DNA from 2 places in the Streptomyces sp. NPDC085866 genome. Region 1 is predicted to be linked to the other one. Evidence: riboswitches for the same ligand, from Rfam matches in the RefSeq annotation. Region 1 holds a riboswitch; the other holds the start of a gene.
The links. Region 1 has a riboswitch for ZMP and ZTP ahead of ACIF83_RS26950 (glycine hydroxymethyltransferase). Riboswitches for the same ligand answer to the same signal wherever they lie in the genome.

Region 1 (11,048 bases):
CCTCACCCTGCTCGCCGCAGGCTGGGCAGGCGTCACCGCATTCGGAGCCCTCGTGGCCTGGCGCCTCGGCGGTGTCCGCCTGGCCGCCGGCACGGCGATCGCGTTCCTGGCCTGCGGCGCGCTCGGCATGTGGGTGCCCACCATGCAGACCCTCGCGCTGATGGTGGTCGCCGTCCTCGCCTCCGTGGCCGTGGGCGCCCTGCTCGGCCTCGCCGCCGGCCTCTCCGACCGCCTGGACCGCGCCCTGCGCCCGGTCCTGGACACCATGCAGGTGCTCCCGGCGTTCGCGTACCTCCTCCCCGTCGTCCTGGTCTTCGGCATCGGCGTCCCCGCGGCCGTCCTCGCCACCGTCGTCTACGCCGCCCCGCCGATGGCCCGCCTCACCGCGCTGGGCCTGCGCGGCGCCGACCCCGAAGTCCTGGAGGCCGTGGAGTCGCTCGGCGCCACCGCCCGCCAGCGGCTGCTGACCGCCCGTATCCCGCTGGCCCGCAAGGAACTCCTGCTCGGCCTGAACCAGACGATCATGATGGCGCTGTCCATGGCCGTCATCGCCTCTGTCATCGGCGCCGGCGGCCTCGGCGACCGCGTCTACCAGGCCCTGGCCTCCGTCGACGTGGGCGCGGCCCTCGCGGCCGGCATCCCGATCGTGCTGCTGGCGGTGGTCCTGGACCGTGTCACCGCCGCCGCGGGAACCGCGGGAGACGGCAGCCCCCGGCCCCGTACCATCGGCCGGCCGTACGCCCTGGCCGTCACCGTGGCCGTGGCCCTGGCCACCCGCCTCCTCGGCGCCCTCGACTGGCCCGCCTCCTGGAGCCTGGACATCGCCGAACCGGTCAACCGCGCCGTCGACTGGATGACCGCCCACCTCTACGCCGGCGTCCCGGTCGTCGGCGGCACCGCCGACTGGGCGGGCCACTTCACCACCTGGATCCTGGACCCCGTCCGCAGCGGCCTGCAGTGGCTGCCCTGGTGGGCGGTGCTGCTCCTCGTCGCCGCACCGGCCTGGCTGATCGGCACCTGGCGCAGCGCACTGACCGCCGTCCTCGCGATGGCCGGGATCGGTGTGCTCGGGGTGTGGGAGCCCTCGCTCGACACCCTGTCGCAGGTGCTCGCCGCCGTCGCGGTCACCCTCGTCCTCGGCTTCGCCACCGGTGTCGCCGCCGCCCGCAGCGACCGTGTCGAACGGGCGCTGCGCCCGGTCCTGGACGTCTTCCAGACCATGCCGCAGTTCGTGTACCTGATCCCGGTCGTCGCCCTGTTCGGCGTCGGCCGCGCGCCCGCCGTCGCCGCGGCCGTCGTGTACGCCCTCCCGGCCGTCGTCCGGATCACCGCGCAGGGCCTGCGCCAGGTCGACCCGGCCGCGCTGGAGTCGGCGCGCTCGCTCGGCGCGACCGGCCGCCAGCAGCTGTGGCAGATCCAGCTCCCGCTCGCCCGGCGGTCGTTGCTGCTCGCCGCCAACCAGGGTGTGGTCCTGGTTCTCGCCGTCGTCATCATCGGCGGTCTGGTCGGCGGTGGCGCCCTCGGCTACGACGTCGCCTTCGGCCTCGCCCAGGGCGACCTGGCGACCGGCCTGGTCGCCGGCGCGGCCATCGTCTGCCTGGGTCTGATGCTCGACCGGGTGACCCAGCCGACCGAACGCCGCGCGAAGAAGGGAGCGTGACATGCGATTCCGTACGACTGTCCCCGTCGGCATCCCTGTCGCTGTCGCCGTCCTCGGACTGACCACCGGCTGCGGCGCCGCCGACATGACCAAGCAGGCGTCCCCGTTCGCGAACGCCCGGGGCGCGAAGACGGTCACCCTGTCCGTGCAGTCCTGGGTGGGTGCGCAGTCCAACGTGGCCGTCGCCCAGTACCTCCTCGAACACAAGCTGGGCTACCGCGTCGACACCGTCCAGGTGGACGAGGTGCCCGCGTGGGACGCGCTCAGCCAGGGCCGGGTCGACGCCATCCTGGAGGACTGGGGCCACCCGGACCAGGAGAAGCGGTACGTCACCGACAAGAAGACGATCGCCCGCGGCGGCGACCTCGGGGTGACCGGGCACATCGGCTGGTTCGTCCCGACGTACCTGGCCGAGCAGCACCCGGACATCACCGACTGGAAGAACCTCGACAAGTACGCCCCGCTCTTCCGCACCGCGGAGAGCGGCGGCAAGGGCCAGCTGATGGACGGCTCCCCGTCCTACGTCACCAATGACAAGGCCCTGGTGAACAACCTGAAGCTGGACTACCAGGTCGTCTTCGCCGGTTCCGAGGCGGCCCAGATCACCCAGATGAAGCAGTTCGCCAAGGAGAAGAAGCCCTTCCTGACCTACTGGTACACACCCCAGTGGCTGTTCAAGAAGGTCCCCATGACCGAGGTGAAGCTGCCGCCGTACAAGGAGGGCTGTGACGCGGACGCGGCCAAGGTCGCCTGCGCCTACCCGCACACCCCCCTGCAGAAGTACCTCAACGCGGACTTCGCCAGGTCCGGCGGCGAGGCGGCGGCCTTCCTGAAGAAGTTCCGGTGGACGACCGAGGACCAGAACGAGGTCTCCCTGATGATCGCCGACCAGAAGCTCTCGCCCGAGGAGGCGGCGAAGAAGTGGGTGGACAGCCACCCCTCCGTGTGGAAGAAGTGGCTGCCCTGAACCGCCCTACTTCGCCAGGCCGCCGACGATCTCGCGGAGCGCCAGGGCGGCGCGCCGCTGGAGGCCCGGCCCGAACGTGACGCGGGTGGCCCCGAGTTCGCCGAGCACGGCGGGCGAGGGGCCCTCGCCGTCCAGCCGGGCCACCATGTTGAGCGGGCCCTGGATCCCGGCCCGCAGCAGGGGCAGCACGTCCACCGGAGCGAGGATCGGATACACGCAGTCCGCGCCCGCGGCCACGTAGGACGCGGCCCGCTCGATGGCCCGTTCGGGATCCCCGTCGCCGTGCAGGAAGGTGTCGACGCGGGCGTTGACGAAAAGCCGGTCGGCGGCGGCCGAGCGGACCTCGGCGAGGTACTCGGCGTGCTCGTGCGGGTCCTTGAGGACACCCCCGTTGGAGTCCTCGAGGTTGCACCCCACGACGCCCGCCTCCAGCAGCCGCTCGACCAGCTCCTTCGGCGCGAGCCCGTACCCACCCTCGACGTCCGCCGAGACCGGCACGTCCACCGCCCGCACGATCCGGGCCACCGCCGCGAACATCTCGTCGGCCGGGGTCGCCCCGTCCGCATGGCCGAGGGAGGCGGCCACCCCCGCGCTCGGCGTGGCCAGCGCCGGGAACCCGGCCTCGGCACACACCCGGGCGCTCGCCGCGTCCCAGGGGCCGGGCAGGACCAGCGGATCGCCCTGGGCGCGCTTGCGGTGCAGGGTGCGGAACACGTCCACCTTGCTCATGGCTGGTAACCCCCTGGCGGAACACGGCGGCTGACCATGAGACGGTTCCAGCCGTTGATGACGGTGATCAGGCCGATGAGATGGGCGAGTTCGGCCTCACCGAAGTGCTTGGCGGCGGTGTCGTACACCTCGTCCGGCACGAAGCCTCCCCCAGACATCGTCCGGGAGGTGCCCCCAGTCAGAACGGTGACCGCCTCGGTCAGTGCCAGCGCGGCCCGCTCCCGCTCGCTGTACTGGTCCTCGGCCTCCTCCCAGGCGTCCAGCAGCTGGACGCGGTCCTCCGACTCGCCGTTCTTCCGGGCCACCCGGAGGTGCATGTCGAGGCAGAACGCGCAGTGGTTGAGCTGCGAGGCGCGGATCATGACCAGCTCGGCGAGGACCGGATCGCCGAGCCCCTTCTTCGCGGCCGCGCTCAGCGCCGACATGGCCAGGCCGACCTCCCGGTCCAGCAGCTGGGTACGGCTCACCTGTACTGCCCCGGCCGGTAGTGGCCCGGGGTCATCCGGGTGGTCACGCCGAACCGGTTCCACGCGTTGATCACCGTGATCGCGGCGATCAGCCGGGCCAGCTCCGCCTCCTCGAAGTGCGCGGCCACCCGGTCGTACACCTCGTCCGGCACGAAGCCGTCGGTCAGGACGGTGACCGCCTCGGTCAGCTCCAGTGCCGCCAGCTCCTTCTCGGTGTAGAAGTGCCGCGACTCCTCCCACGCGCTGAGCTGCACGATCCGCTCCACGCTCTCGCCGGCGGCGAGAGCGTCCTTGGTGTGCATGTCGAGGCAGAACGCGCAGTGGTTGAGCTGCGAGGCGCGGATCTTCACCAGCTCGTACAGCGCCGGGTCGAGGCCCTGCTTCGCGGCCGTGTCCAGGCGGATCATCGCCTTGTAGACCTCGGGCGCGTGCTCGGCCCAGCTGAGCCGTGGGGCCTGTTCGGTGGCGTACTCGACGGTTTCCTCTGCAGTGCTCATGGCTTCGACCCTAGGAGCGGGGATGCCCAGGGGTATGGTCCATTTCCATGGCGAATTCATGGGCCACTCTGGGGGTCGACCTGCACCTGGAACCGGCCGGTTCCAGCGGGCTGCGCCGCGGTCTGACCGACGCGCTGCGGGACGCCGTCCGCACCGGCCGCCTCGCCCCCGGCACCCGGCTGCCGTCCTCCCGCAGCCTCGCCGCCGACCTGGACATCGCCCGCAACACCGTCGCCGAGGCCTACGCCGACCTGGTCGCCGAGGGCTGGCTCACCGCCCGCCAGGGCTCCGGGACCCGGGTGGCGGAGCGCATCGTCGTCCCGCCGGCCGACACCGCACCCCGGCGCCGCGAACCCGGCCGTCCCGCCTACAGCCTCGTCCCCGGCACCCCCGACCTCGCCGCCTTCCCGCGCACCGAGTGGCTCAAGGCCGCCCGCCGCGCGCTGGCCACCGCGCCCTTCGACGCCCTCGGCTACGGCGACCCGCGCGGCCGCCCCGAACTGCGCACCGCCCTCGCCGGCTACCTCGCCCGCGCCCGCGGCGTCCGCACCGACCCGGACACGATCGTGATCACCGCGGGCTTCTCGCACGCCCTGCGCATCCTCGGGGCGCTGCTGCGGGCGCGCGGGGTGCGGACCGTCGCGGTGGAGTCGTACGGGCTCGACGTCCACTGGGGGCTGCTGAGGGGCGCGGGACTCGCGACACCCGCACTGCCCTACGACGAACTGGGCACCGACACGGGCGCGTTGAGCGACGAGGGTGCGGTACTCGTCACCCCCGCCCACCAGTTCCCGATGGGCATGCCCCTGCACCCCGACCGGCGGACCGCCGTCGTGGAGTGGGCGCGGCGGACCGGCGGGCTGGTCCTGGAGGACGACTACGACGGCGAGTTCCGCTACGACCGCCAGCCCGTCGGCGCCCTCCAGGGCCTCGACCCCGACCGGGTCGTCTACCTCGGCACCGCCAGCAAGTCCCTCGCCCCCGGCCTGCGCCTCGGCTGGATGGCGCTGCCGCCGTCCCTGGTGGAGGGGGCGGCTGCGGCCAAGGGCCTTGTCGACACCTGCGGAGTGCTGGACCAGTTGACGCTGGCCGAATTCCTCACCTCGGGCGCCTACGACCGCCATGTCCGCTCCGCCCGTCTGCGCTACCGGCGCCGCCGCGACGCCCTCGCCGCCGCCGTCGCCGACCGCGCACCCGAAGTCCGGGTCACCGGGATCGCGGCCGGCCTGCACGCCGTGCTGCGGCTGCCGCCCGGCACCGAGCAGTCGGTGATCCAGGCGGCGACCTGGCAGGGTCTGGCCCTGCACGGGCTCGCCTTCCACCGGCACGAGCAGGCGGTCGCCGAGCCGCTGGACGCGCTGGTGGTGGGGTACGGGACGCCGCCGGACAGCGCGTGGGCGGGAGCGTTGGAGGCGTTGTGCAGGGTGTTGCCGTGAAGAGCGGCCGCGCCGGGTCAGGCACCGCCGGACAGCGCCGCGGTGGTCGCTCGCCGTCGCGGCGGATGTGAAGAGACGGCGTCAGGTTTCCTCGGCCGTCACAGGCGCCTCACCGAACCGGGCCAAGGCCAGCGCCCCCGCCACCGCCACCGCGAACCCGAGCGCCGCCAGCCAGGTCAGGCCCTCCCTGGTGCGGTCGCCGAGCCAGATCACGCCGATGGCCGCCGGGCCGATCGTCTCGCCGATGACCATGCCGGCCGTCGCCGTCGTCACCGAGCCGCGCTGCAGGGCGGAGGTCAGCAGCATGAAGGCGGCGCCGCCGCCGATCAGGAGGGCGTAGGCCGCCGGGTTGGTGAGCAGGTCGGCCGGCCGCAGCGAGTCGATCAGGCGGACCGAAACCTCCACGACCCCGAATCCGAAACCCGCCCCCAGGCCCAGTACCAGCGCCCGCATGCGCCCGGTCAGCCGCCCGCCCAGCAGCGCGAGCACCAGCATGCCGACGGCCGTCGCGAGCATGGCCCACTTCAGGGTGTCCGACCCCTGCTGGTCCCCCTCCGGGCCGGACGCCAGCCCCAGGATCGCGAGCCCGAGGCAGACCACGCCCACCGCGCCCCACTCCGTGCCGCTCAGCCGCACCCGCAGCAGCCGCGCCGCGACCACCGCGGTCACCGCCAGACTCGACGCCAGTGCCGCGCTGACCGCGTAGATCGGAATCGAGCGCAGCGCGGCGATCTGGAAGAGGAAGCCGAGACCGTCCAGCGCGAGACCGGCCAAGTACCGCCACTGCCTGAGCGCCCGCAGCAGCAGTGCCGCCTCGCCGCCCCCGCCCGTACCGGCCTGCCTCGCGGCGACCGCCTGCAACACCGTCGCCGTACCGAAGCAGACCGCGGCTGCCAGGGCACACACCATTCCAAAGAGCACGAAGCGACTCTAGGCGAGGGGCGAAGCGGCAACCCGCCTTCCTGCCCACTCTCACCAGTCTCTAGGCTGACCGCCGAAAACAGGCCAGCCGACGGGGGAGACACCAGCATGGACACCGCACGCCGACGCCTTCGCTCGGGAACCGTCCTCCTCGGCGGCATGGGCCTGCTCGCCACGGCCCTGACCGCCTGCTCCTCCGCCCCGGACAAGCGCTGCGTCGACCGCGACAGCTACCGGCTGGCCAAGGGCTACAAGATCGTCTCCGACAAGAACTGCAAGTCCACCAAGGCCTTCGTCAACGGCGCCTGGTACTACGGCGGCAAGAAGAAGGGCTCCTGGGTGAACGGCGGCTCCTTCACCAAGCCGAGCAAGGGCTCCGGCTCGCATTCCAGCTCGGGCGGCTCGTACGGCGGCGTGCACCGCGGCGGCTTCGGCGGCGGCCACGGCAGCTCCGGCGGCTGACGAGGAAACGCCGCATGGAACGCCGTACGACCACCCCCCGCCCCGGCTGGCAGCAGACCGTCGAGGAGCAGGGTCTCGTCTACCCCCTGACCCGCCACCCCGACGGCTCGCTGCGCCCCTACTGGGACGAGAGCGCCTACTACGTCTTCACCCTGGACGAGGTCGAGGCGCTGGAGGAGACCGTCGAGGAACTGCACCGCATGTGCCTCGCGGCCGCCGGGCACATCGTGGCCGAGGGCCGCCTCGCCGACCTCGGTATCACCGACCCGCGCGTCGCCGAGGCCGTCACCGAGGCCTGGCGGCGCCGCGCCGAACTCCCCTCCGTCTACGGCCGCTTCGACCTCCGCTACGACGGCACCGGCCCGGCGAAGCTCCTCGAGTACAACGCCGACACCCCGACCTCCCTGGTCGAGGCCGCCTCCCCCCAGTGGTTCTGGATGGAGGAACGCTTCCCCGGCGCCGACCAGTGGAACTCCCTGCACGAGCGCCTGGTCGACGCCTGGCGCAAGCAGGCCGCGCTGCTCCCGCCGGGCAGCCCCCTGCACTTCGCGCACTCCTCCGCCGACGAACTCGGCGAGGACCTGATGACGGTCGCCTACCTGAAGGAGACCGCCGAACAGGCCGGCCTCGCCACCGACTGGATCTCCATGGAGGAGATCGGCTGGGACACCCTCTCCGGCCGCTTCGTGGACAACGGGCTCCGCTTCATCCGCAGCATCTTCAAGCTCTATCCGTGGGAGTGGCTCACCACCGACGCCTTCGCAGGGCACGTCCTCGACACCCTGGACAACGGCGGCGGCACCGGCAGCACCCTGTGGATCGAACCCGCCTGGAAGATGCTCCTGAGCAACAAGGCCCTGCTGGCGATCCTCTGGGAGCTGTACCCCGGCCACCCGAATCTGCTGCCCGCCTACCTGGACGGCCCGCGCGAGCTCGCCGGGTCGACGGGCTATGTCGCCAAGCCGCTGCTCGGCCGCGAGGGCGCGGGCGTGACCGTCCACGAGCCCGGCGCCCCGGCCGTCGCCCGGGACGAGCCCTGCTGCTACCAGCAGCTCGCCCCGCTGCCCGCCTTCGACGGCAACCACCTCGTCCTCGGCGCCTGGGTCGTCCGCGACGAGCCGGCCGGCCTCGGCCTGCGCGAGTCCTCGGGCCTGATCACCGACGAGTACGCCCGCTTCCTGCCGCACGTGATCCTGTAGGCCCTGTCGTCTAGCCGGCCAGCACCGCCCGTAGCTGTTCGAGCCCCCAGTCCAGGTCCTCCTTGCTGATCACCAACGGCGGCGCGATCCGGATCGTCGCACCGTGGGTGTCCTTCACCAGGACACCCCGGTCCATCAGCCGCTCGGACACCTGCCGGCCCGTTCCGACCCTCGGCGCGATGTCGACCCCGGCCCACAGCCCGCGCCCACGCACCGCCGTCACCCTGCCGGTGCCGAGCAGGGCGCCAAGCTCCCGGTGCAGATGCTCGCCGAGCTCGGCGGACCGCGCCTGGTACTCGCCCGTCCGCAGCATCGCGATCACCTCCAGCGCCACCGCGCAGGCCAGCGGGTTCCCGCCGAACGTCGACCCGTGCTCACCCGGCCGGAACACCCCGAGCACCTCGCTGCTCGACACCACCGCCGACACCGGCAGGATCCCGCCGCCGAGCGCCTTCCCCAGCACGTACACATCCGGTACGACCCCCTCGTGCTCGCATGCGAACGTCCGCCCGGTCCGGCCCAGCCCCGACTGGATCTCGTCCGCGACGAACAGCACGTCCCGCTGCCGGGTCAGCTCCCGGACCGCCGGCAGATAACCGGCCGGCGGGACGATCACCCCCGACTCGCCCTGGATCGGTTCGAGCAGTACCGCGACCGTGTTCTCGGTGAGCGCCGCCCGCATCGCGGTCAGGTCGCCGTACGGCACGATCTGGAAGCCCGGCGTGTACGGCCCGAAGTCCGCCCGCGCCTCGGGGTCGGTGGAGAAGCTGATGACCGTCGTCGTACGGCCGTGGAAGTTGCCGCTCGCGACCACGATCTTCGCCATCTCGGCGGGCACCCCCTTGATCCGGTACCCCCACTTCCGGGCGGTCTTCACCGCGGTCTCCACCGCCTCGACGCCGGTGTTCATCGGCAGCACCATCTCCATGCCGCACAGATGGGCCAGCTGCTCGCAGAACGCGGCGAACCGGTCGTGGTGGAACGCCCGCGACGTCAGCGTCACCCGCTCCAGCTGCGCCTTGGCCGCCTCCACCAGCCGCGGGTGGCCGTGCCCGAAGTTCAGCGCCGAGTACCCGGCCAGCAGGTCGAGGTAGCGCCGCCCCTCGATATCCGTCATCCAGGCCCCCTCCGCGGTGGCCACGACCACCGGCAGCGGGTGGTAGTTGTGCGCGCTGTGGGCGTCGGCGGCGGCGATGAGCGTCTCCGTAGCGTTCACGGGAACTCCAGAGGGCCAGAGAGTCGGGATGCATCCCCTTTCTTATCCTCGCTCGCATGGTGGACGCGGGAACTGCACGATCCGACGCGCCCGGTAGGCTGATCAGCGGGCCGTGACTGGCGCGCTAGGGATGGGACCGACCATCGGGGAGCGGCCCGAGCGGGAAAAGAGTGCCGTGCGCCTGGGCCGAACGTGAACGCTGTACGCACGCCGTCCGGAGGTCCCCATGCCAGAGCAGCCCCTGTCGACCGAGTCCATCGCCTTCCGTGCCGCCCTCGACGTGATCCGTGCCGTCGAGCCGCGGGTCGCCGACGCCATCGGCCAGGAGGTGACCGACCAGCGCGAGATGCTGAAGCTGATCGCCTCCGAGAACTACGCCTCGCCGGCCACCCTGCTGGCGATGGGCAACTGGTTCAGCGACAAGTACGCCGAGGGCACCATCGGCCGCCGCTTCTACGCCGGCTGCCGCAACGTCGACACGGTGGAGTCCCTGGCCGCCGAGCACGCCAAGGCGCTCTTCGGCGCCCGGCACGCCTACGTCCAGCCGCACTCCGGCATCGACGCCAACCTCGTCGCCTTCTGGGCCGTGCTCGCGGACCGCGTGGAGGTCCCGTTCCTGGAGAAGACCGGCGTCCGTCAGGTCAACGACCTCTCCGAGGCCGACTGGGCCGAGCTCCGCCAGGCCTTCGGCAACCAGCGCATGCTCGGCATGTCCCTGGACGCCGGCGGCCATCTCACCCACGGCTTCCGCCCGAACATCTCGGGCAAGATGTTCGACCAGCGCTCCTACGGCACCGACCCGGCCACGGGCCTGATCGACTACGAGGCGCTGCGCGCCCAGGCCCGCGAGTTCAAGCCGCTGATCATCGTCGCCGGCTACTCGGCGTACCCCCGTCTGGTGAACTTCCGCGTCATGCGCGAGATCGCCGACGAGGTCGGCGCGACCCTGATGGTCGACATGGCCCACTTCGCGGGTCTGGTCGCCGGCAAGGTCCTGACCGGCGACTTCGACCCGGTCCCGCACGCCCAGATCGTCACCACGACCACCCACAAGTCCCTGCGCGGCCCGCGCGGCGGCATGGTCCTGTGCGACGACTCCCTGAAGGACCAGGTCGACCGCGGCTGCCCGATGGTGCTCGGCGGCCCGCTCCCGCACGTCATGGCCGCGAAGGCCGTCGCCTTCGCCGAGGCCCGTCAGCCCTCCTTCCAGGACTACGCCCAGCGCATCGTCGACAACTCGCGCGCCCTCGCCGAGGGCCTGATGAAGCGTGGCGCCACCCTGGTCACCGGCGGCACGGACAACCACCTCAACCTGATCGACGTGGCCACCTCCTACGGCCTCACCGGCCGCCAGGCCGAGGCGGCCCTCCTCGACTCCGGCATCGTCACCAACCGCAACGCCATCCCGGCCGACCCGAACGGCGCCTGGTACACCTCCGGCATCCGCATCGGCACCCCCGCCCTGACCACCCGGGGCCTCGGCACGGCGGAGAT
Region 2 (11,048 bases), on a different contig from region 1:
GACGGCGAGCCCGCGTGCGGCGGCCCGGGCCGCGAGGTCGGTGGCGCTCGTGCCCGCGCCGAGGCGCAGCCACAGGGTGAGGCCGCCGTCCGGGACGGTGTACGTCCATCCGGTCGCGGTGAGCAGGCCGGCGAGGTGGTCGCGCTGGGCGCGGAGCCGGTCGCGGCGGTCGGCGAGGAGGTCCGGGAGCGGAGTGCCGAGGAGTTCGGCGGCGACGAGCTGCTCCAGCGGGGGCGGGGAGAGCTGGGCCTGGAGCGGGCTCAGCCGCAGCTGTCGTACGAGGTCCGCGCCCGCCCTGATCCAGCCGACCCTGAGGCCGCTCCACAGGGTCTTGCTCGCCGAGCCGATCTGGATCACCCGGGCCCCGGCGAGGTGGGGTTCGGTGCCGGGCGGGGTCCTCAGGTCCAGGTCGCGCATCGTCTCGTCGGCGAGGACGGTCAGTCCGAACCGGTCGGCGAGGGAGGCGATCGTACGGCGCGTCGCTGCGTCCATGTGGGCGCCGGTCGGGTTGTGGAAGTCGGGCATCAGGTAGGCGAGTCGGGGACCGTGGCGGCGTACGGCGTCCGTGAGGCGGGCGGTGTCCCAGCCCTCGGGTGCCGTGACGGGGACGGCCAGCAGGCGGGTGCGGCGGGCGCGCAGGACGGCGAGGGCACCGGGGTAGGTGGGGTTCTCCACGACGACGGGTGACCGGCGGTCGGTGTGCAGGTGGTCGAGGAGCAGGGTGAGGGCGGCCTGGGCGCCCGCGGTGACGAGGATCTGCTCGGGGCGGGTGGCGAGGCCGGCGCGGGTGTAGCGGTCGGCGAGCAGTTCACGCAGGCGGGGCAGGCCCGCGCCGGTGACGCCGGAGTCGACGAACAGGGCGGCGCTGCGTTCGGCGGCGCGGGCGAGGGCGGTCCGGAAGGCCTCGTGGGGTGCGGCGGTGACGGCGAGGGTGAGGTCGAGGTCGGCGTCGGGGGCGCCGCCCCGGTCCTGGGACCAGGGCGTGGTGCGCTCGGTGAGCCGGACGGGCAGGCGGACGACGCTGCCGCTGCCGTGCCGGGTGGCGAGCCAGCCGTCGTCGCGCAGCAGGGTCAGCGCGGCCACGACGGTGCCCCGGCTCAGGTGCAGGGTACGGGCGAGTTCCCGCTCCGAGGGCAGCCGGGAGCCGGCCGGGAGCCGCCCGTCGACGACCGCCTCACGCACCGCCGTGGCGAGGGAGCCGGCGCGGGGGCCGGGCCGGGCACGCCAGTCACCGAGCGCGGCGACGAAACCTGTGTCCACTGGTCCAGTTTCCCTCAAGTGGACCAGTCGTGCGGCACGCGTCGGGCCTACGCTGCGGCTCATGCACCCGACACTCGCCGACGATCTCTCCCGGCTTCCCGAACTCCTGCAGTCCGCCCGTGACTTCGCCGCCGGTGAGGTGGCGGGCCTGGCCGAGCGGCCGGTCACCGCACCCGGTCGGCCGCCCGGGCGTGCGCCCCTCCCGGACGAGGGCGCAGGCGGCACGGGCGCCCTTGCGCGGTTCGCCGAGCGGTGGGCGCCGGGCCTGTCCGGCTCGGCCGGGCCCCGCTACCTGGGCTTCGTCACCGGCGGCGCGACCCCCGCGTCGGTCGCCGGGGACTGGCTGACCTCCGCGTTCGACCAGAACGTGTCCGGGTCGGTCGGCTCCTGGGCGGCGGAGCTGGAACGGGAGACCGTGGCGTGGCTGCGCGAGCTGTTCGGGCTGGGCGAGGCGCACAGCGGGGCGTTCGTGACCGGGGCGACGGTGTCCAACACGGTCGGGCTGGCGATCGCCCGCGAGTGGCTCGGCGAGCGGCTCGGGGTGGACGTCTCCCGGGCGGGGGCCGCCGCGCTCGGCCCGGTCGACGTGCTCTCCGGCAGTCCGCACTCCAGCGTGGTCAAGGCCCTGTCGGTGCTGGGCATCGGCCGGGACCGGCTGCGGCGGGTGCCGCTGTTGGCGGGCAATCGGGAGGCCGTGGACGTGGCCGCGCTGGAGACGGCGCTGGCGGGCCTGGGCGGGCGGCCCGCGATCGTCGTCGCGAACGCGGGGACCGTCGACACCGTCGACTTCGACGACCTGCGGGCGATCGCCGCGCTGAAGGAGCGCCACGACTTCTGGCTGCACGTGGACGCCGCGTTCGGCGGCTTCGCCGCCCTCTCCCCCGAGTACGCCGCTCTGGTCGACGGGCTGGACGCGGCCGACTCGGTCTGCGTGGACCTGCACAAGTGGCTCAACGTGCCCTATGACGCGGCCGTCCAGTTCACCCGCCGCCGCGACCTCCAGGTGGCCGTGTTCCACAACGCCTCGCCGTACCTGGGCCTGCCCACCGGAGAGCCCGACTTCCTGCACCTCACCCCGGAGAACTCCCGGCGGCTGCGCGCCCTGCCGGCCTGGTTCTCCCTGGTGGCCTACGGCCGGGCCGGGCACCGCGAGATCGTCGAGCGGAACGTGGCCCTCGCCCGCCGGCTGGGCGAGGGCGTCGACGCCCTGCCGGGCCTGCGCCTGCTGGCCCCGGTCCGGCTCAACGTCGTATGCTTCACGCTCGCCGGCGAGGAGCCCGCCCAGGAGCGGGTGGCCGCGCTGGCGCGGGCGGTCGCCGACTCCGGGGAGGCGTTCGTGACGCCCACCGTGTACGGCGGGGTGCCCGCGCTGCGGGCCGCGTTCAGCAACTGGCGCACCACCGAGGACGACATCCGCCGGGTCCTGGACGTGTTCGCGGCGGCTTCCGGCTGACGGCTCAGGACTGTTCGAGGGCGGTGCGGAACCCGGTCTGTACGGCGGTCAGGCCGCCGTCGACCACCAGCGTGGTGCCGGTGATCCAGGCGGCGTCGCTGGAGGCGAGGAAGGCGACCGCGGCCGCGATGTCGTCCGCTTCACCGACCCGGCCGAGCGGGTACAGGCCGCGGACGGCGTCGAGTTCGTCGTCGCGTCCTTCCCAGGCCGAGGTGCGGATCGTGCCCGGCGCCACGAGGTTCACCCGGACACCCCGGGCGGCCGCGTGTCCGGCGAGGGTCCGGGTGAGGGAGCCCAGGCCGGCCTTGGCGGCGCTGTAGGCGTGGTTGCCGAAGTCCTGCAGGCCGTTGACGGAGCCGACGCTCACGATGGCGCCGTGTCCGGAGGCGGCGAGGTGGGGCAGGGCGGCGCGGCAGCAGCGGTAGGCGCCGGTGAGGGTGATGTCGAGGTCCCGGGCCCACGCCTCGTCGGGTTCGTTCTCGAAGAGGGGGACGTCCGGGGTGCAGTGGGCGGCGCAGTTGACCAGCACGCCGAGCGAGCCGAAGGCGGCCACGGCATGGGCCACGGCCGCCTCGACGGAGTCCCGGTCCCCCACGTCGCACGCCAACGCCTCGACGGTCAGGCCGAGTCGGCGCAGCGCGGCAGCGGTCCGCTCCGCCTCGGTCCCGTCCCGGTCGGTCACGAGCACCCGGCCGCCCTCCTCGGCGAGCCGCCGGGCGGTGGCGGCGCCGATGCCGCGGGCGGCGCCCGTGACGAGAACTCCCTGTCCTGCGAAGCGCTTGAGATCGGTCATGGGGTGACCGTAGGGCCGTACGGGCCCGGTTTCACCGGTATCCGGTCACGTCCGCCGGCTTGCCCGGGTCCTGCACCTCGACCAGGTACCGCCAGGCGTCGGGACGACTGCCGTCGAGGTCGGTGAACCCGTACTGCCGGGCGAGGCCGCCGCTGGAGAGGGACTGCCCGTTGAAGCGGGCCACCTCGGGATCGCCGGCCAGCGCGGCGACGGCGCGGCCGACGAAGCGGGGGGTCTCGGAGATGGCGAAGTGCGGTTCGCGGCCCAGGGCGTCGCGCCAGTTGTCCTCGCGTACACCGAAGGCGTCGAGCATGATCTCCGAGCGCAGCCAGCCGGGGGTCAGCGCGAGGGCGGTGGCGCCGCGCGGGCCGAGTTCGTGGCCGAGTGCGAAGGCCATGCGCAGCACGGAGGCCTTGGCGAGGTCGTAGAAGAGGTTCACGCGGTAGGTGTCGCGGTTGTACTCGGCGGTGCCGTCGGTGACCTCCACGACCAGGCCGCCCGGGTGGCGCAGCAGGAGCGGCAGCGCGAAGTGGCTGGTGACGGCGTGCGTTTCGACGGCGAGCCGGAGCAGCCGGAGCCCGTTGTCGAGGTCGTGCTCCCACACCGGTGTGTCCCACTCGAAGAGTTTCTCGCCGCCCCAGATGTCGTTGACGAGGAGGTCGAGGCGGCCCTGTTCGTCCGCGATACGGTCCACGAGGGCCCGTACCGCGGACCGGTCCAGGTGATCGACGGGGACGGCGACGCCTTGTCCGCCGGCCGCCGAGACGAGGTCGGCGGTGTCCTCGATGGTCTCGGGGCGGTCGTACTCGGAGCGGTGGGCGCGGGTGCTGCGTCCGGTGACGTAGACGGTGGCGCCGGCCGCGCCGAGTTCCACGGCGATGCCCCGTCCCGCGCCCCGGGTCGCCCCTGCGACCAGCGCTACTTTGCCTTCCAGCGGCCCTGACATGTCCGACCTCCCGTGCGGTACGACTCTCGCTCGTCGTCCACTCTCCCGGGAAAGCCGGACATCTCCTGTCGCCTTTTCTCAGCGGCGCAGCTTTTCGCCCAGGTCCTCGTGACCGCTGACGACCCAGAGCCGGCGGCCCTGGGTCGACTCGTACCCGAAGTCCCGCTCAGTGCCCGCGTTCGATCCACTCCTCCAGGTGGGGTGCCTCGGCGCCGATCGTGGTGGAGTCGCCGTGTCCGGTGAGGACCTTGGTCTCCGGCGGGAGGGTGAGGAGCCGGTCGCGGATGGACTCGATGATCGTCGGGAAGTGGGAGTACGAGCGTCCCGTGGCACCGGGGCCGCCCTGGAAGAGGGTGTCGCCGCTGAAGACGACACCGAGCCCGGGGTCGTACAGGCAGACGGCGCCGGGGGCGTGGCCCGGAGTGTGCAGGACGGTCAGGTCGGCGCCGGCGGCCTCGATGACCTGGCCGTCGTCGAGATGACGGTCGGGGTCGCGGTAGGGGTGGGTGAGCTTCCACAGCGGCAGGTCGTCCGGGTGGAGCCAGATGGTGGCGCCGGTGAGGTCGGCGAGGGCGGGAGCCGCGTCGATGTGGTCGTTGTGGGCGTGGGTGCACAGGATGGCGGTGAGCCGGCGGTCGCCGACGGCGCGGGCGATGGCCTCGGCGTCGTGGGCCGCGTCGATGACGACCACCTCGTGGTCGTCGCCGACGATCCACACGTTGTTCTCCACGTCCCAGGTGCCGCCGTCGAGGGTGAACTGGCCTGAGGTGACGAGGCGTTCGATGCGGGCGCCCATCACAGCACCACCACCGAGCGCAGCACGTCGCCCTGGTGCATCCGGTCGAACGCCTTCTCCACCTCGTCGAGTCGGATGGTCTCGGTGACGAACGCGTCCAGCGGCAGGCGGTCCTGGAGGTGCAGGTCGATCAGCATCGGGAAGTCCCGGGAGGGCAGGCAGTCGCCGTACCAGCTGGACTTGAGCGCGCCGCCGCGCCCGAAGACGTCCAGCAGCGGCAGTTCGAGCTTCATCTCGGGGGTGGGGACGCCGACGAGGACGACGGTACCGGCCAGGTCGCGGGCGTAGAAGGCCTGCTTGTACGTCTCGGGCCGGCCGACCGCCTCGATGACGACGTCGGCGCCGAAGCCGCCGGTCAGCTCCCGGACGGCCTCGACCGGGTCGGTCTCCTTGGAGTTGACCGTGTGGGTGGCCCCCAGCGTGCGGGCCTTCTCCAGCTTGCGGTCGTCGATGTCCACGGCGATGATCCGGGCCGCGCCGGCGAGGTTCGCCCCGGCGACGGCCGCGTCACCGACGCCGCCGCAGCCGATGACGGCGACCGAGTCGCCGCGGCCGACGCCTCCGGTGTTGATGGCGGCGCCGATGCCGGCCATCACCCCGCAGCCGAGCAGCCCGGCCACGGCCGGGGAGACGGCCGGGTCGACCTTGGTGCACTGTCCGGCCGCCACCAGCGTCTTCTCGGCGAAGGCGCCGATGCCGAGCGCCGGGGAGAGTTCCTGCCCGGTGGCGGCGAGGGTCATCTTCTGCTTCGCATTGTGGGTGTTGAAGCAGTACCAGGGGCGGCCGCGCAGACAGGCCCGGCAATTGCCGCACACGGCACGCCAGTTGAGGACGACGAAGTCGCCGGGCGCCACGTCGGTGACACCCTCGCCGACCGACTCCACCACGCCGGCGGCCTCGTGGCCGAGCAGGAAGGGGAACTCGTCCGAGATGCCCCCCTGTTTGTAGTGCAGATCGGTGTGACAGACACCGCAGGCCTGGACGCGTACGACGGCTTCGCCGGGCCCCGGGTCCGGGACCACGATCGTCTCGACCCGTACGGGTTCGTCCTTCCCCGGTGCGATCACGCCGCGTACTTCCTGCGCCATGGCCTGGCCCCTTTTCCTCGATGTGCCTTCGGAGCCGACCCTACGCGCGAGGGCCCGCCGACGGCATGGACCACGACGGCGGCAGTGGATCTTTCGGCCGTCGCCACGCGGTCCGGACGGACAGCGGTGAGGGCCGTCCCGGGCAGGACGGCCCTCGGGTGCGTGGGGGGCTCAGGCCTGGACGGCGGGCAGCAGACCGGTCACGGGCGCGACGAGGTCGGTGAGCTGGTGCAGTTCGTTCAGCCGCTGCAGTTCGCTGACCTGGTTCAGCGGGCGGAGCTGGTCCGAGACCCGCGGGAGCTCGGTCCTGTGCTCCGCGGGGATGTCGCTGACGGCGAGCGAGTCAAGCGTGGTCATCGGGTTGATCTGCCCGGTGTTCGGTGCGCTCGCGTCGGCCGCGTTCGCCAGCGGCGCGGCGAGGCCCGTGACGCCGACGGCCAGACCGACGGCGGCGACGATACGTCGTGTTGAGATCATGTCCTCAGCAACGGCGGCGGGCCCCACCCGGACACGGCCCCCGGTCGCCGCTCACCCGTCAGGCGGACCGCCTCGGCTGCGCTTGCCGTTGCCGCCGGGGCGGAGGAGTCTCGGAGGTGGGGCCCGTGCGGCCTGTTCCCGCCGGGCCATGGGCGCTTAAGGAGGTCACCATGGGCGCTGCGACAGGCTCCGCCTTCGACACCGAGACACTGCGCCGAGGCATAGAAGGGAACACCGGGAACACTCTGCTCGCCCTCTACGCGGACGACGCCGAGATCCGCATCATCGACCGCAACACCCAGCCCAGCCATCCCAAGATCCTGCACGGTCGGCGCGAGATAGCCGAGCTGCTCGACGACGTCTACAGCCGCGACATGACGCACAAGCTGGACCAGTGCGTCATCCAGGGCGACCGGGCCGCCTTCTCCGAGTCCTGCGAGTACGGGGACGGCACCCGTGTCCTCGCCGAGTCCATGGTCACCCTGCGTGACGGCAAGATCGCCGAACAGATCCTGATCCAGGCATGGGACGAGTAGGGAGGAAGGTCGCGAGGGTCCAGGTCACCTCCCGGCTGACCTGGACCTTCTCGACCCGGGCGACGCTGGGCCGGGCGCGTCCCCGCTCTCGGCTGCCAGGACCAGTTTCCGCAGCAGGTCTGCAAGCGTCCGCCGCTCTTCTTCGGTCAGTGCTGCGAGCAGCACACCCTCACCCGCGCCCTCCGCTGCCGCATGTGCCTCGAACGCGGCGTGCCCGGCGTCGGTGAGCCGTACCCGCACCCGCCGGCGGTCGCCGGTCTCGTGGGTACGGGTGATCAGCCCGGCCTCCTCGACGGCCCCCAGCCGCGCCGACAGCGCACCCCGGGTCAGGCCGAGCCGGTCGGCGAGCAGTGAGGGACTCGACTCGTACGGCGGCCCGGACCTGCGCAGCATCAACAGCACCTTGTACTGCCAGTACTTGAGGCCGTCGGAGTCAAGCACGTCCCGGCGGGCCTGGGCGGTGTGCCGGCCGAGGATCGCCAGCCTCGCGATGATCGCCTCCTTGACCGGGTCCAGCCAGTCCAGCTCGCGCGCCCAGACGGCCACGTGCCGGTCCACCGAGTCCTGCATTGTCTGCCTCCCGCAGTGGTTTTCTTGTGGATCATTTTCTGCCCAACTACCTTGCCCGGCATGACCTCTGCAACCCACACATGCGTTGACATCGAAGAACTCCTCGATGCCACACGCGAGTTGAGCGTCGCCGGCCGCTGGGAGCGGGCCGCTCGACTGCTCGACGCGGCCGCCACCGACGACCCCGCCGCTCGCGCGCGGATCACCCGGGCCGCAGCCGAAGTCGCCCTGGACCGCGACTGGTTCGCGGGGACGGACACCGCGGCCGAGCGGCTCGAGGCGGCGGAGAAGGAGTTCCCGGACGGCGACTGGGACACCGGCTTCCTGCGGCTCAGGCACACCTACGGCCGGCTGCTCCTGGTCGACGGCACCCTGCGCATCGGCCCGGACGGCAAGGACCCCGAGGCGCTCGCCGCCCTCCTCGACCGGGCGCGGGAGCTGCACGGCAGCGCCCCGGACGAGGTGCGGCGGGGCTGGGCGGCGATGTACCGGGGGCTGATCACGGAGAACCACTTCGCCGAGCGGGCGGCCGCCGCCGGACACTACACGGCAGCGCTGCGCGCCGGGGAGGCCGGCGCGGACGGTCTGCTGGCCCGCGAGGCGCTGCGGCATCTCGGCGACCACGACCACGACGCCGGTGACGGCGAGCGGGCCGGGGAGCGCTGGCGACGGGCCACTGCTCTGGGCGCCCGGGCCGGCACGGTGCCGGGCACCCTCTCCCAGCAGTTGCTGCTGGCCGTGCTGGCCCGGGACGCGGGCGACGAGGCGGGCGCCGTCGCGCTGGCGGCGGAGATCGTCCGCTGGGCCGGGGCGATCGGCGCGGACCGGCTGGCCGCCCAGGCGGACGCCTTCCTCGCCGGGGCGGATCCCACGGCACCGGGGTCCGCGGACGCGGACTGAGCGCCGCCCGCACTCTCGGTTAGGCTGTGGGCGGGCCGTGACTGGCGCTGAGGTGGAGTACCACCGGGGAGCGGCCCGTGGAGCATGCCGCGCGCCTGGGCGATCAAGGTCAACCCAGCTCAGGAGTGCGCAGATGACACAGGCCCGACTCATGGACGGCACCGCCCTCGCCCGCCGCAGCGTCGAGGAGACCGCGAAGAAGGCCGCCGACCTCACCGAGCGGACGGGCAGCGCGCCCTGTCTGGCCACGGTGCTGGTCGGCGAGGACCCGGCGTCCGTCACCTACGTCCGCATGAAGCAGAACCGCTGCCGCAAGGCCGGCATCGAGTCCCGGCACGTGGCGCTGCCCGCCGCCACGACCACCGCCGAACTCGTCGGCACCCTGCGGGAGCTGTCGGCCGATCCGACCGTGCACGGCATCCTGCTCCAGCACCCGATGGGCGACCACATCGACGAGCGGGCCGCGTTCGAGGCGATCGCTCCGGAGAAGGACGTCGACGGCGTCACCTTCGCCTCGTTCGCCACGATGAGCTTCGGCCTGCCGGGCTTCGTCTCCTGCACGCCCGGCGGCATCATCCGGCTGCTCGACGAGTACGACGTCGACCCGGCCGGGAAGCGGGCCGTGGTGGTGGGCCGCAGCGCGATCCTCGGCAAGCCGATGGGCATGCTGCTCCTGGCCCGGGACGCGACCGTCACCTACTGCCACTCGCGCACCCGGGACCTGTCGGCCGCGGTCCGCGAGGCGGACATCGTGGTCGCCGCCGTGGGCCGGCCGCGTCTCGTCCGGGGCCAGGACATCAAGCCGGGCGCGGTCGTCGTCGACGCGGGCTACAACGCGGGGAACGTCGGCGACGTCGACTTCGACTCGGCCGTGGAGCGGGCCTCGCTGATCACGCCGGTGCCCGGCGGTGTCGGCCCGATGACGATCGCCACGCTGCTGGAACAGACGGTCGACGCCGCCGCCCGGCAGCTCGGCGTGTGATCAGCGCATCCAGGCGCGGTACTCCATGACGTCCCCGGCCTCGACCCGGTACTCGGGCTCGGCCCGGGTGAAGGTGGTCTCCATGCCGAGCACCGCGCCGGTGCGCGGTTCCAGGATCAGCATGTGGCGCACGCTCCCCGTGTCGTACACGTACGCGTGGCCGGGGCGGCCCAGGCGGTCGGTCACCTCGCCGGCCGGCCGCAGCCCCTCGGCCTGTGCGAACAGCCGGACGAGGGCCGCCGACTCGCGGGCACCCAGGGTCCAGTGGTCGAGCAGTTCCCCGACGGCGTCGAACAGTTCGGTCGTGCTCAGCGGGGCCTTGCTGCGGTTGATCTCGGGCCGGACGATCTCGGTGAGGTAGGCCCGCAGAGGCGCCGCGGTGTGCGGCGGGGTTCCCGCGGGCGGGACGTCGCTCCACATCGGCGGATAAGTGGTCCGGCTGATCACATGGCCGTCCGCCACCTCGTGCGGGACGTCTCCCTCGTCGGTGAGGACAGGGCGGCCCGGCCTGCGCGGGTCGGTCGCCACGACCAGTTCGGTGTGGCTGTCGTCCGCCCGCCAGCGCACCACCCGCTCCTCGGGGAGGGTGACGGGGTGCCTGCCGTCGCTCATGCCGAGGCTCCACGACTGCACGTGCGTGCCCTTGCGCAGGCCCGGTGAGCCGCCCGACGCGGCCGCGTCGGCCAGGGCGACCAGCTCCTTCAGGGGTACGGGCGTGGAGTGCAGACGGACGGTCAGCGGGCGGGGCGCGGCGACGGCCCGCGGCGTGCTCGGACCACCGAGCACGGCGTTGACGGCGACCACCAGGACGGCCGCGGTGGCGGCGAGGCCCCAGACCAGCCGGGCGCGCGGGGTACGGCCGGGGAGCGACGGAAGCAGCCGGAGACGGCGCCGTGGACGGTCCTCGTGCAGCAGCCGCTCCAACTGCCGCTCGGCGCGGTGGTCCAGCGGTCCGTCGCCGAAGTGGGGGCCGTCGGCCGGCACCGGGTCGGCGCGGCGGAGGAGTTCGAGTTCGTCAGCCATGTCGGTGGTCCTCGCAGAGGGTCGCGTCGGCGGGGGCGGGCAGGACTGCCGCAGCGGGCCGCATCCGGTCGATCTCGGCTCTCAGCCGGCGCCGGGCCCGGTGCAGCCGCATGACCGCCGCCCGTCTGCCGCAACCGAGGGCCACCGCGATCTCCTCGGCGTCGAGTTCCTCCCATGCCGCGAGGCGCAGCACCTCCTGGTCCGCCGGGGAGAGCCGGGCCAGC

Region 2: another riboswitch for ZMP and ZTP. It lies ahead of ACIF83_RS20755 (bifunctional 5,10-methylenetetrahydrofolate dehydrogenase/5,10-methenyltetrahydrofolate cyclohydrolase); the one in region 1 lies ahead of ACIF83_RS26950 (glycine hydroxymethyltransferase).

Annotation. Positions count from the first base shown of each region.
Region 1 is NZ_JBITSQ010000010.1:353,569-364,616, forward strand. Features, by position in the region: gene ACIF83_RS26900 (ABC transporter permease) at 1-1,660, shown strand, start outside; gene ACIF83_RS26905 (ABC transporter substrate-binding protein) at 1,662-2,627, shown strand; gene ACIF83_RS26910 (isocitrate lyase/phosphoenolpyruvate mutase family protein) at 2,634-3,356, opposite strand; gene ACIF83_RS26915 (carboxymuconolactone decarboxylase family protein) at 3,353-3,823, opposite strand; gene ACIF83_RS26920 (carboxymuconolactone decarboxylase family protein) at 3,820-4,320, opposite strand; gene ACIF83_RS26925 (PLP-dependent aminotransferase family protein) at 4,368-5,756, shown strand; gene ACIF83_RS26930 (DMT family transporter) at 5,838-6,665, opposite strand; gene ACIF83_RS26935 (hypothetical protein) at 6,786-7,139, shown strand; gene ACIF83_RS26940 (glutathionylspermidine synthase family protein) at 7,154-8,338, shown strand; gene rocD (ornithine--oxo-acid transaminase) at 8,349-9,554, opposite strand; ZMP/ZTP riboswitch at 9,657-9,748, shown strand; gene ACIF83_RS26950 (glycine hydroxymethyltransferase) at 9,781-11,048, shown strand, end outside.
Region 2 is NZ_JBITSQ010000007.1:488,799-499,846, forward strand. Features, by position in the region: gene ACIF83_RS20705 (PLP-dependent aminotransferase family protein) at 1-1,260, opposite strand, end outside; gene ACIF83_RS20710 (pyridoxal phosphate-dependent decarboxylase family protein) at 1,322-2,713, shown strand; gene ACIF83_RS20715 (SDR family NAD(P)-dependent oxidoreductase) at 2,718-3,506, opposite strand; gene ACIF83_RS20720 (SDR family oxidoreductase) at 3,538-4,452, opposite strand; gene ACIF83_RS20725 (MBL fold metallo-hydrolase) at 4,619-5,248, opposite strand; gene ACIF83_RS20730 (S-(hydroxymethyl)mycothiol dehydrogenase) at 5,248-6,336, opposite strand; gene ACIF83_RS20735 (hypothetical protein) at 6,508-6,813, opposite strand; gene ACIF83_RS20740 (nuclear transport factor 2 family protein) at 6,984-7,349, shown strand; gene ACIF83_RS20745 (MarR family winged helix-turn-helix transcriptional regulator) at 7,374-7,919, opposite strand; gene ACIF83_RS20750 (hypothetical protein) at 7,980-8,819, shown strand; ZMP/ZTP riboswitch at 8,847-8,927, shown strand; gene ACIF83_RS20755 (bifunctional 5,10-methylenetetrahydrofolate dehydrogenase/5,10-methenyltetrahydrofolate cyclohydrolase) at 8,953-9,801, shown strand; gene ACIF83_RS20760 (CU044_5270 family protein) at 9,802-10,824, opposite strand; gene ACIF83_RS20765 (RNA polymerase sigma factor) at 10,817-11,048, opposite strand, start outside.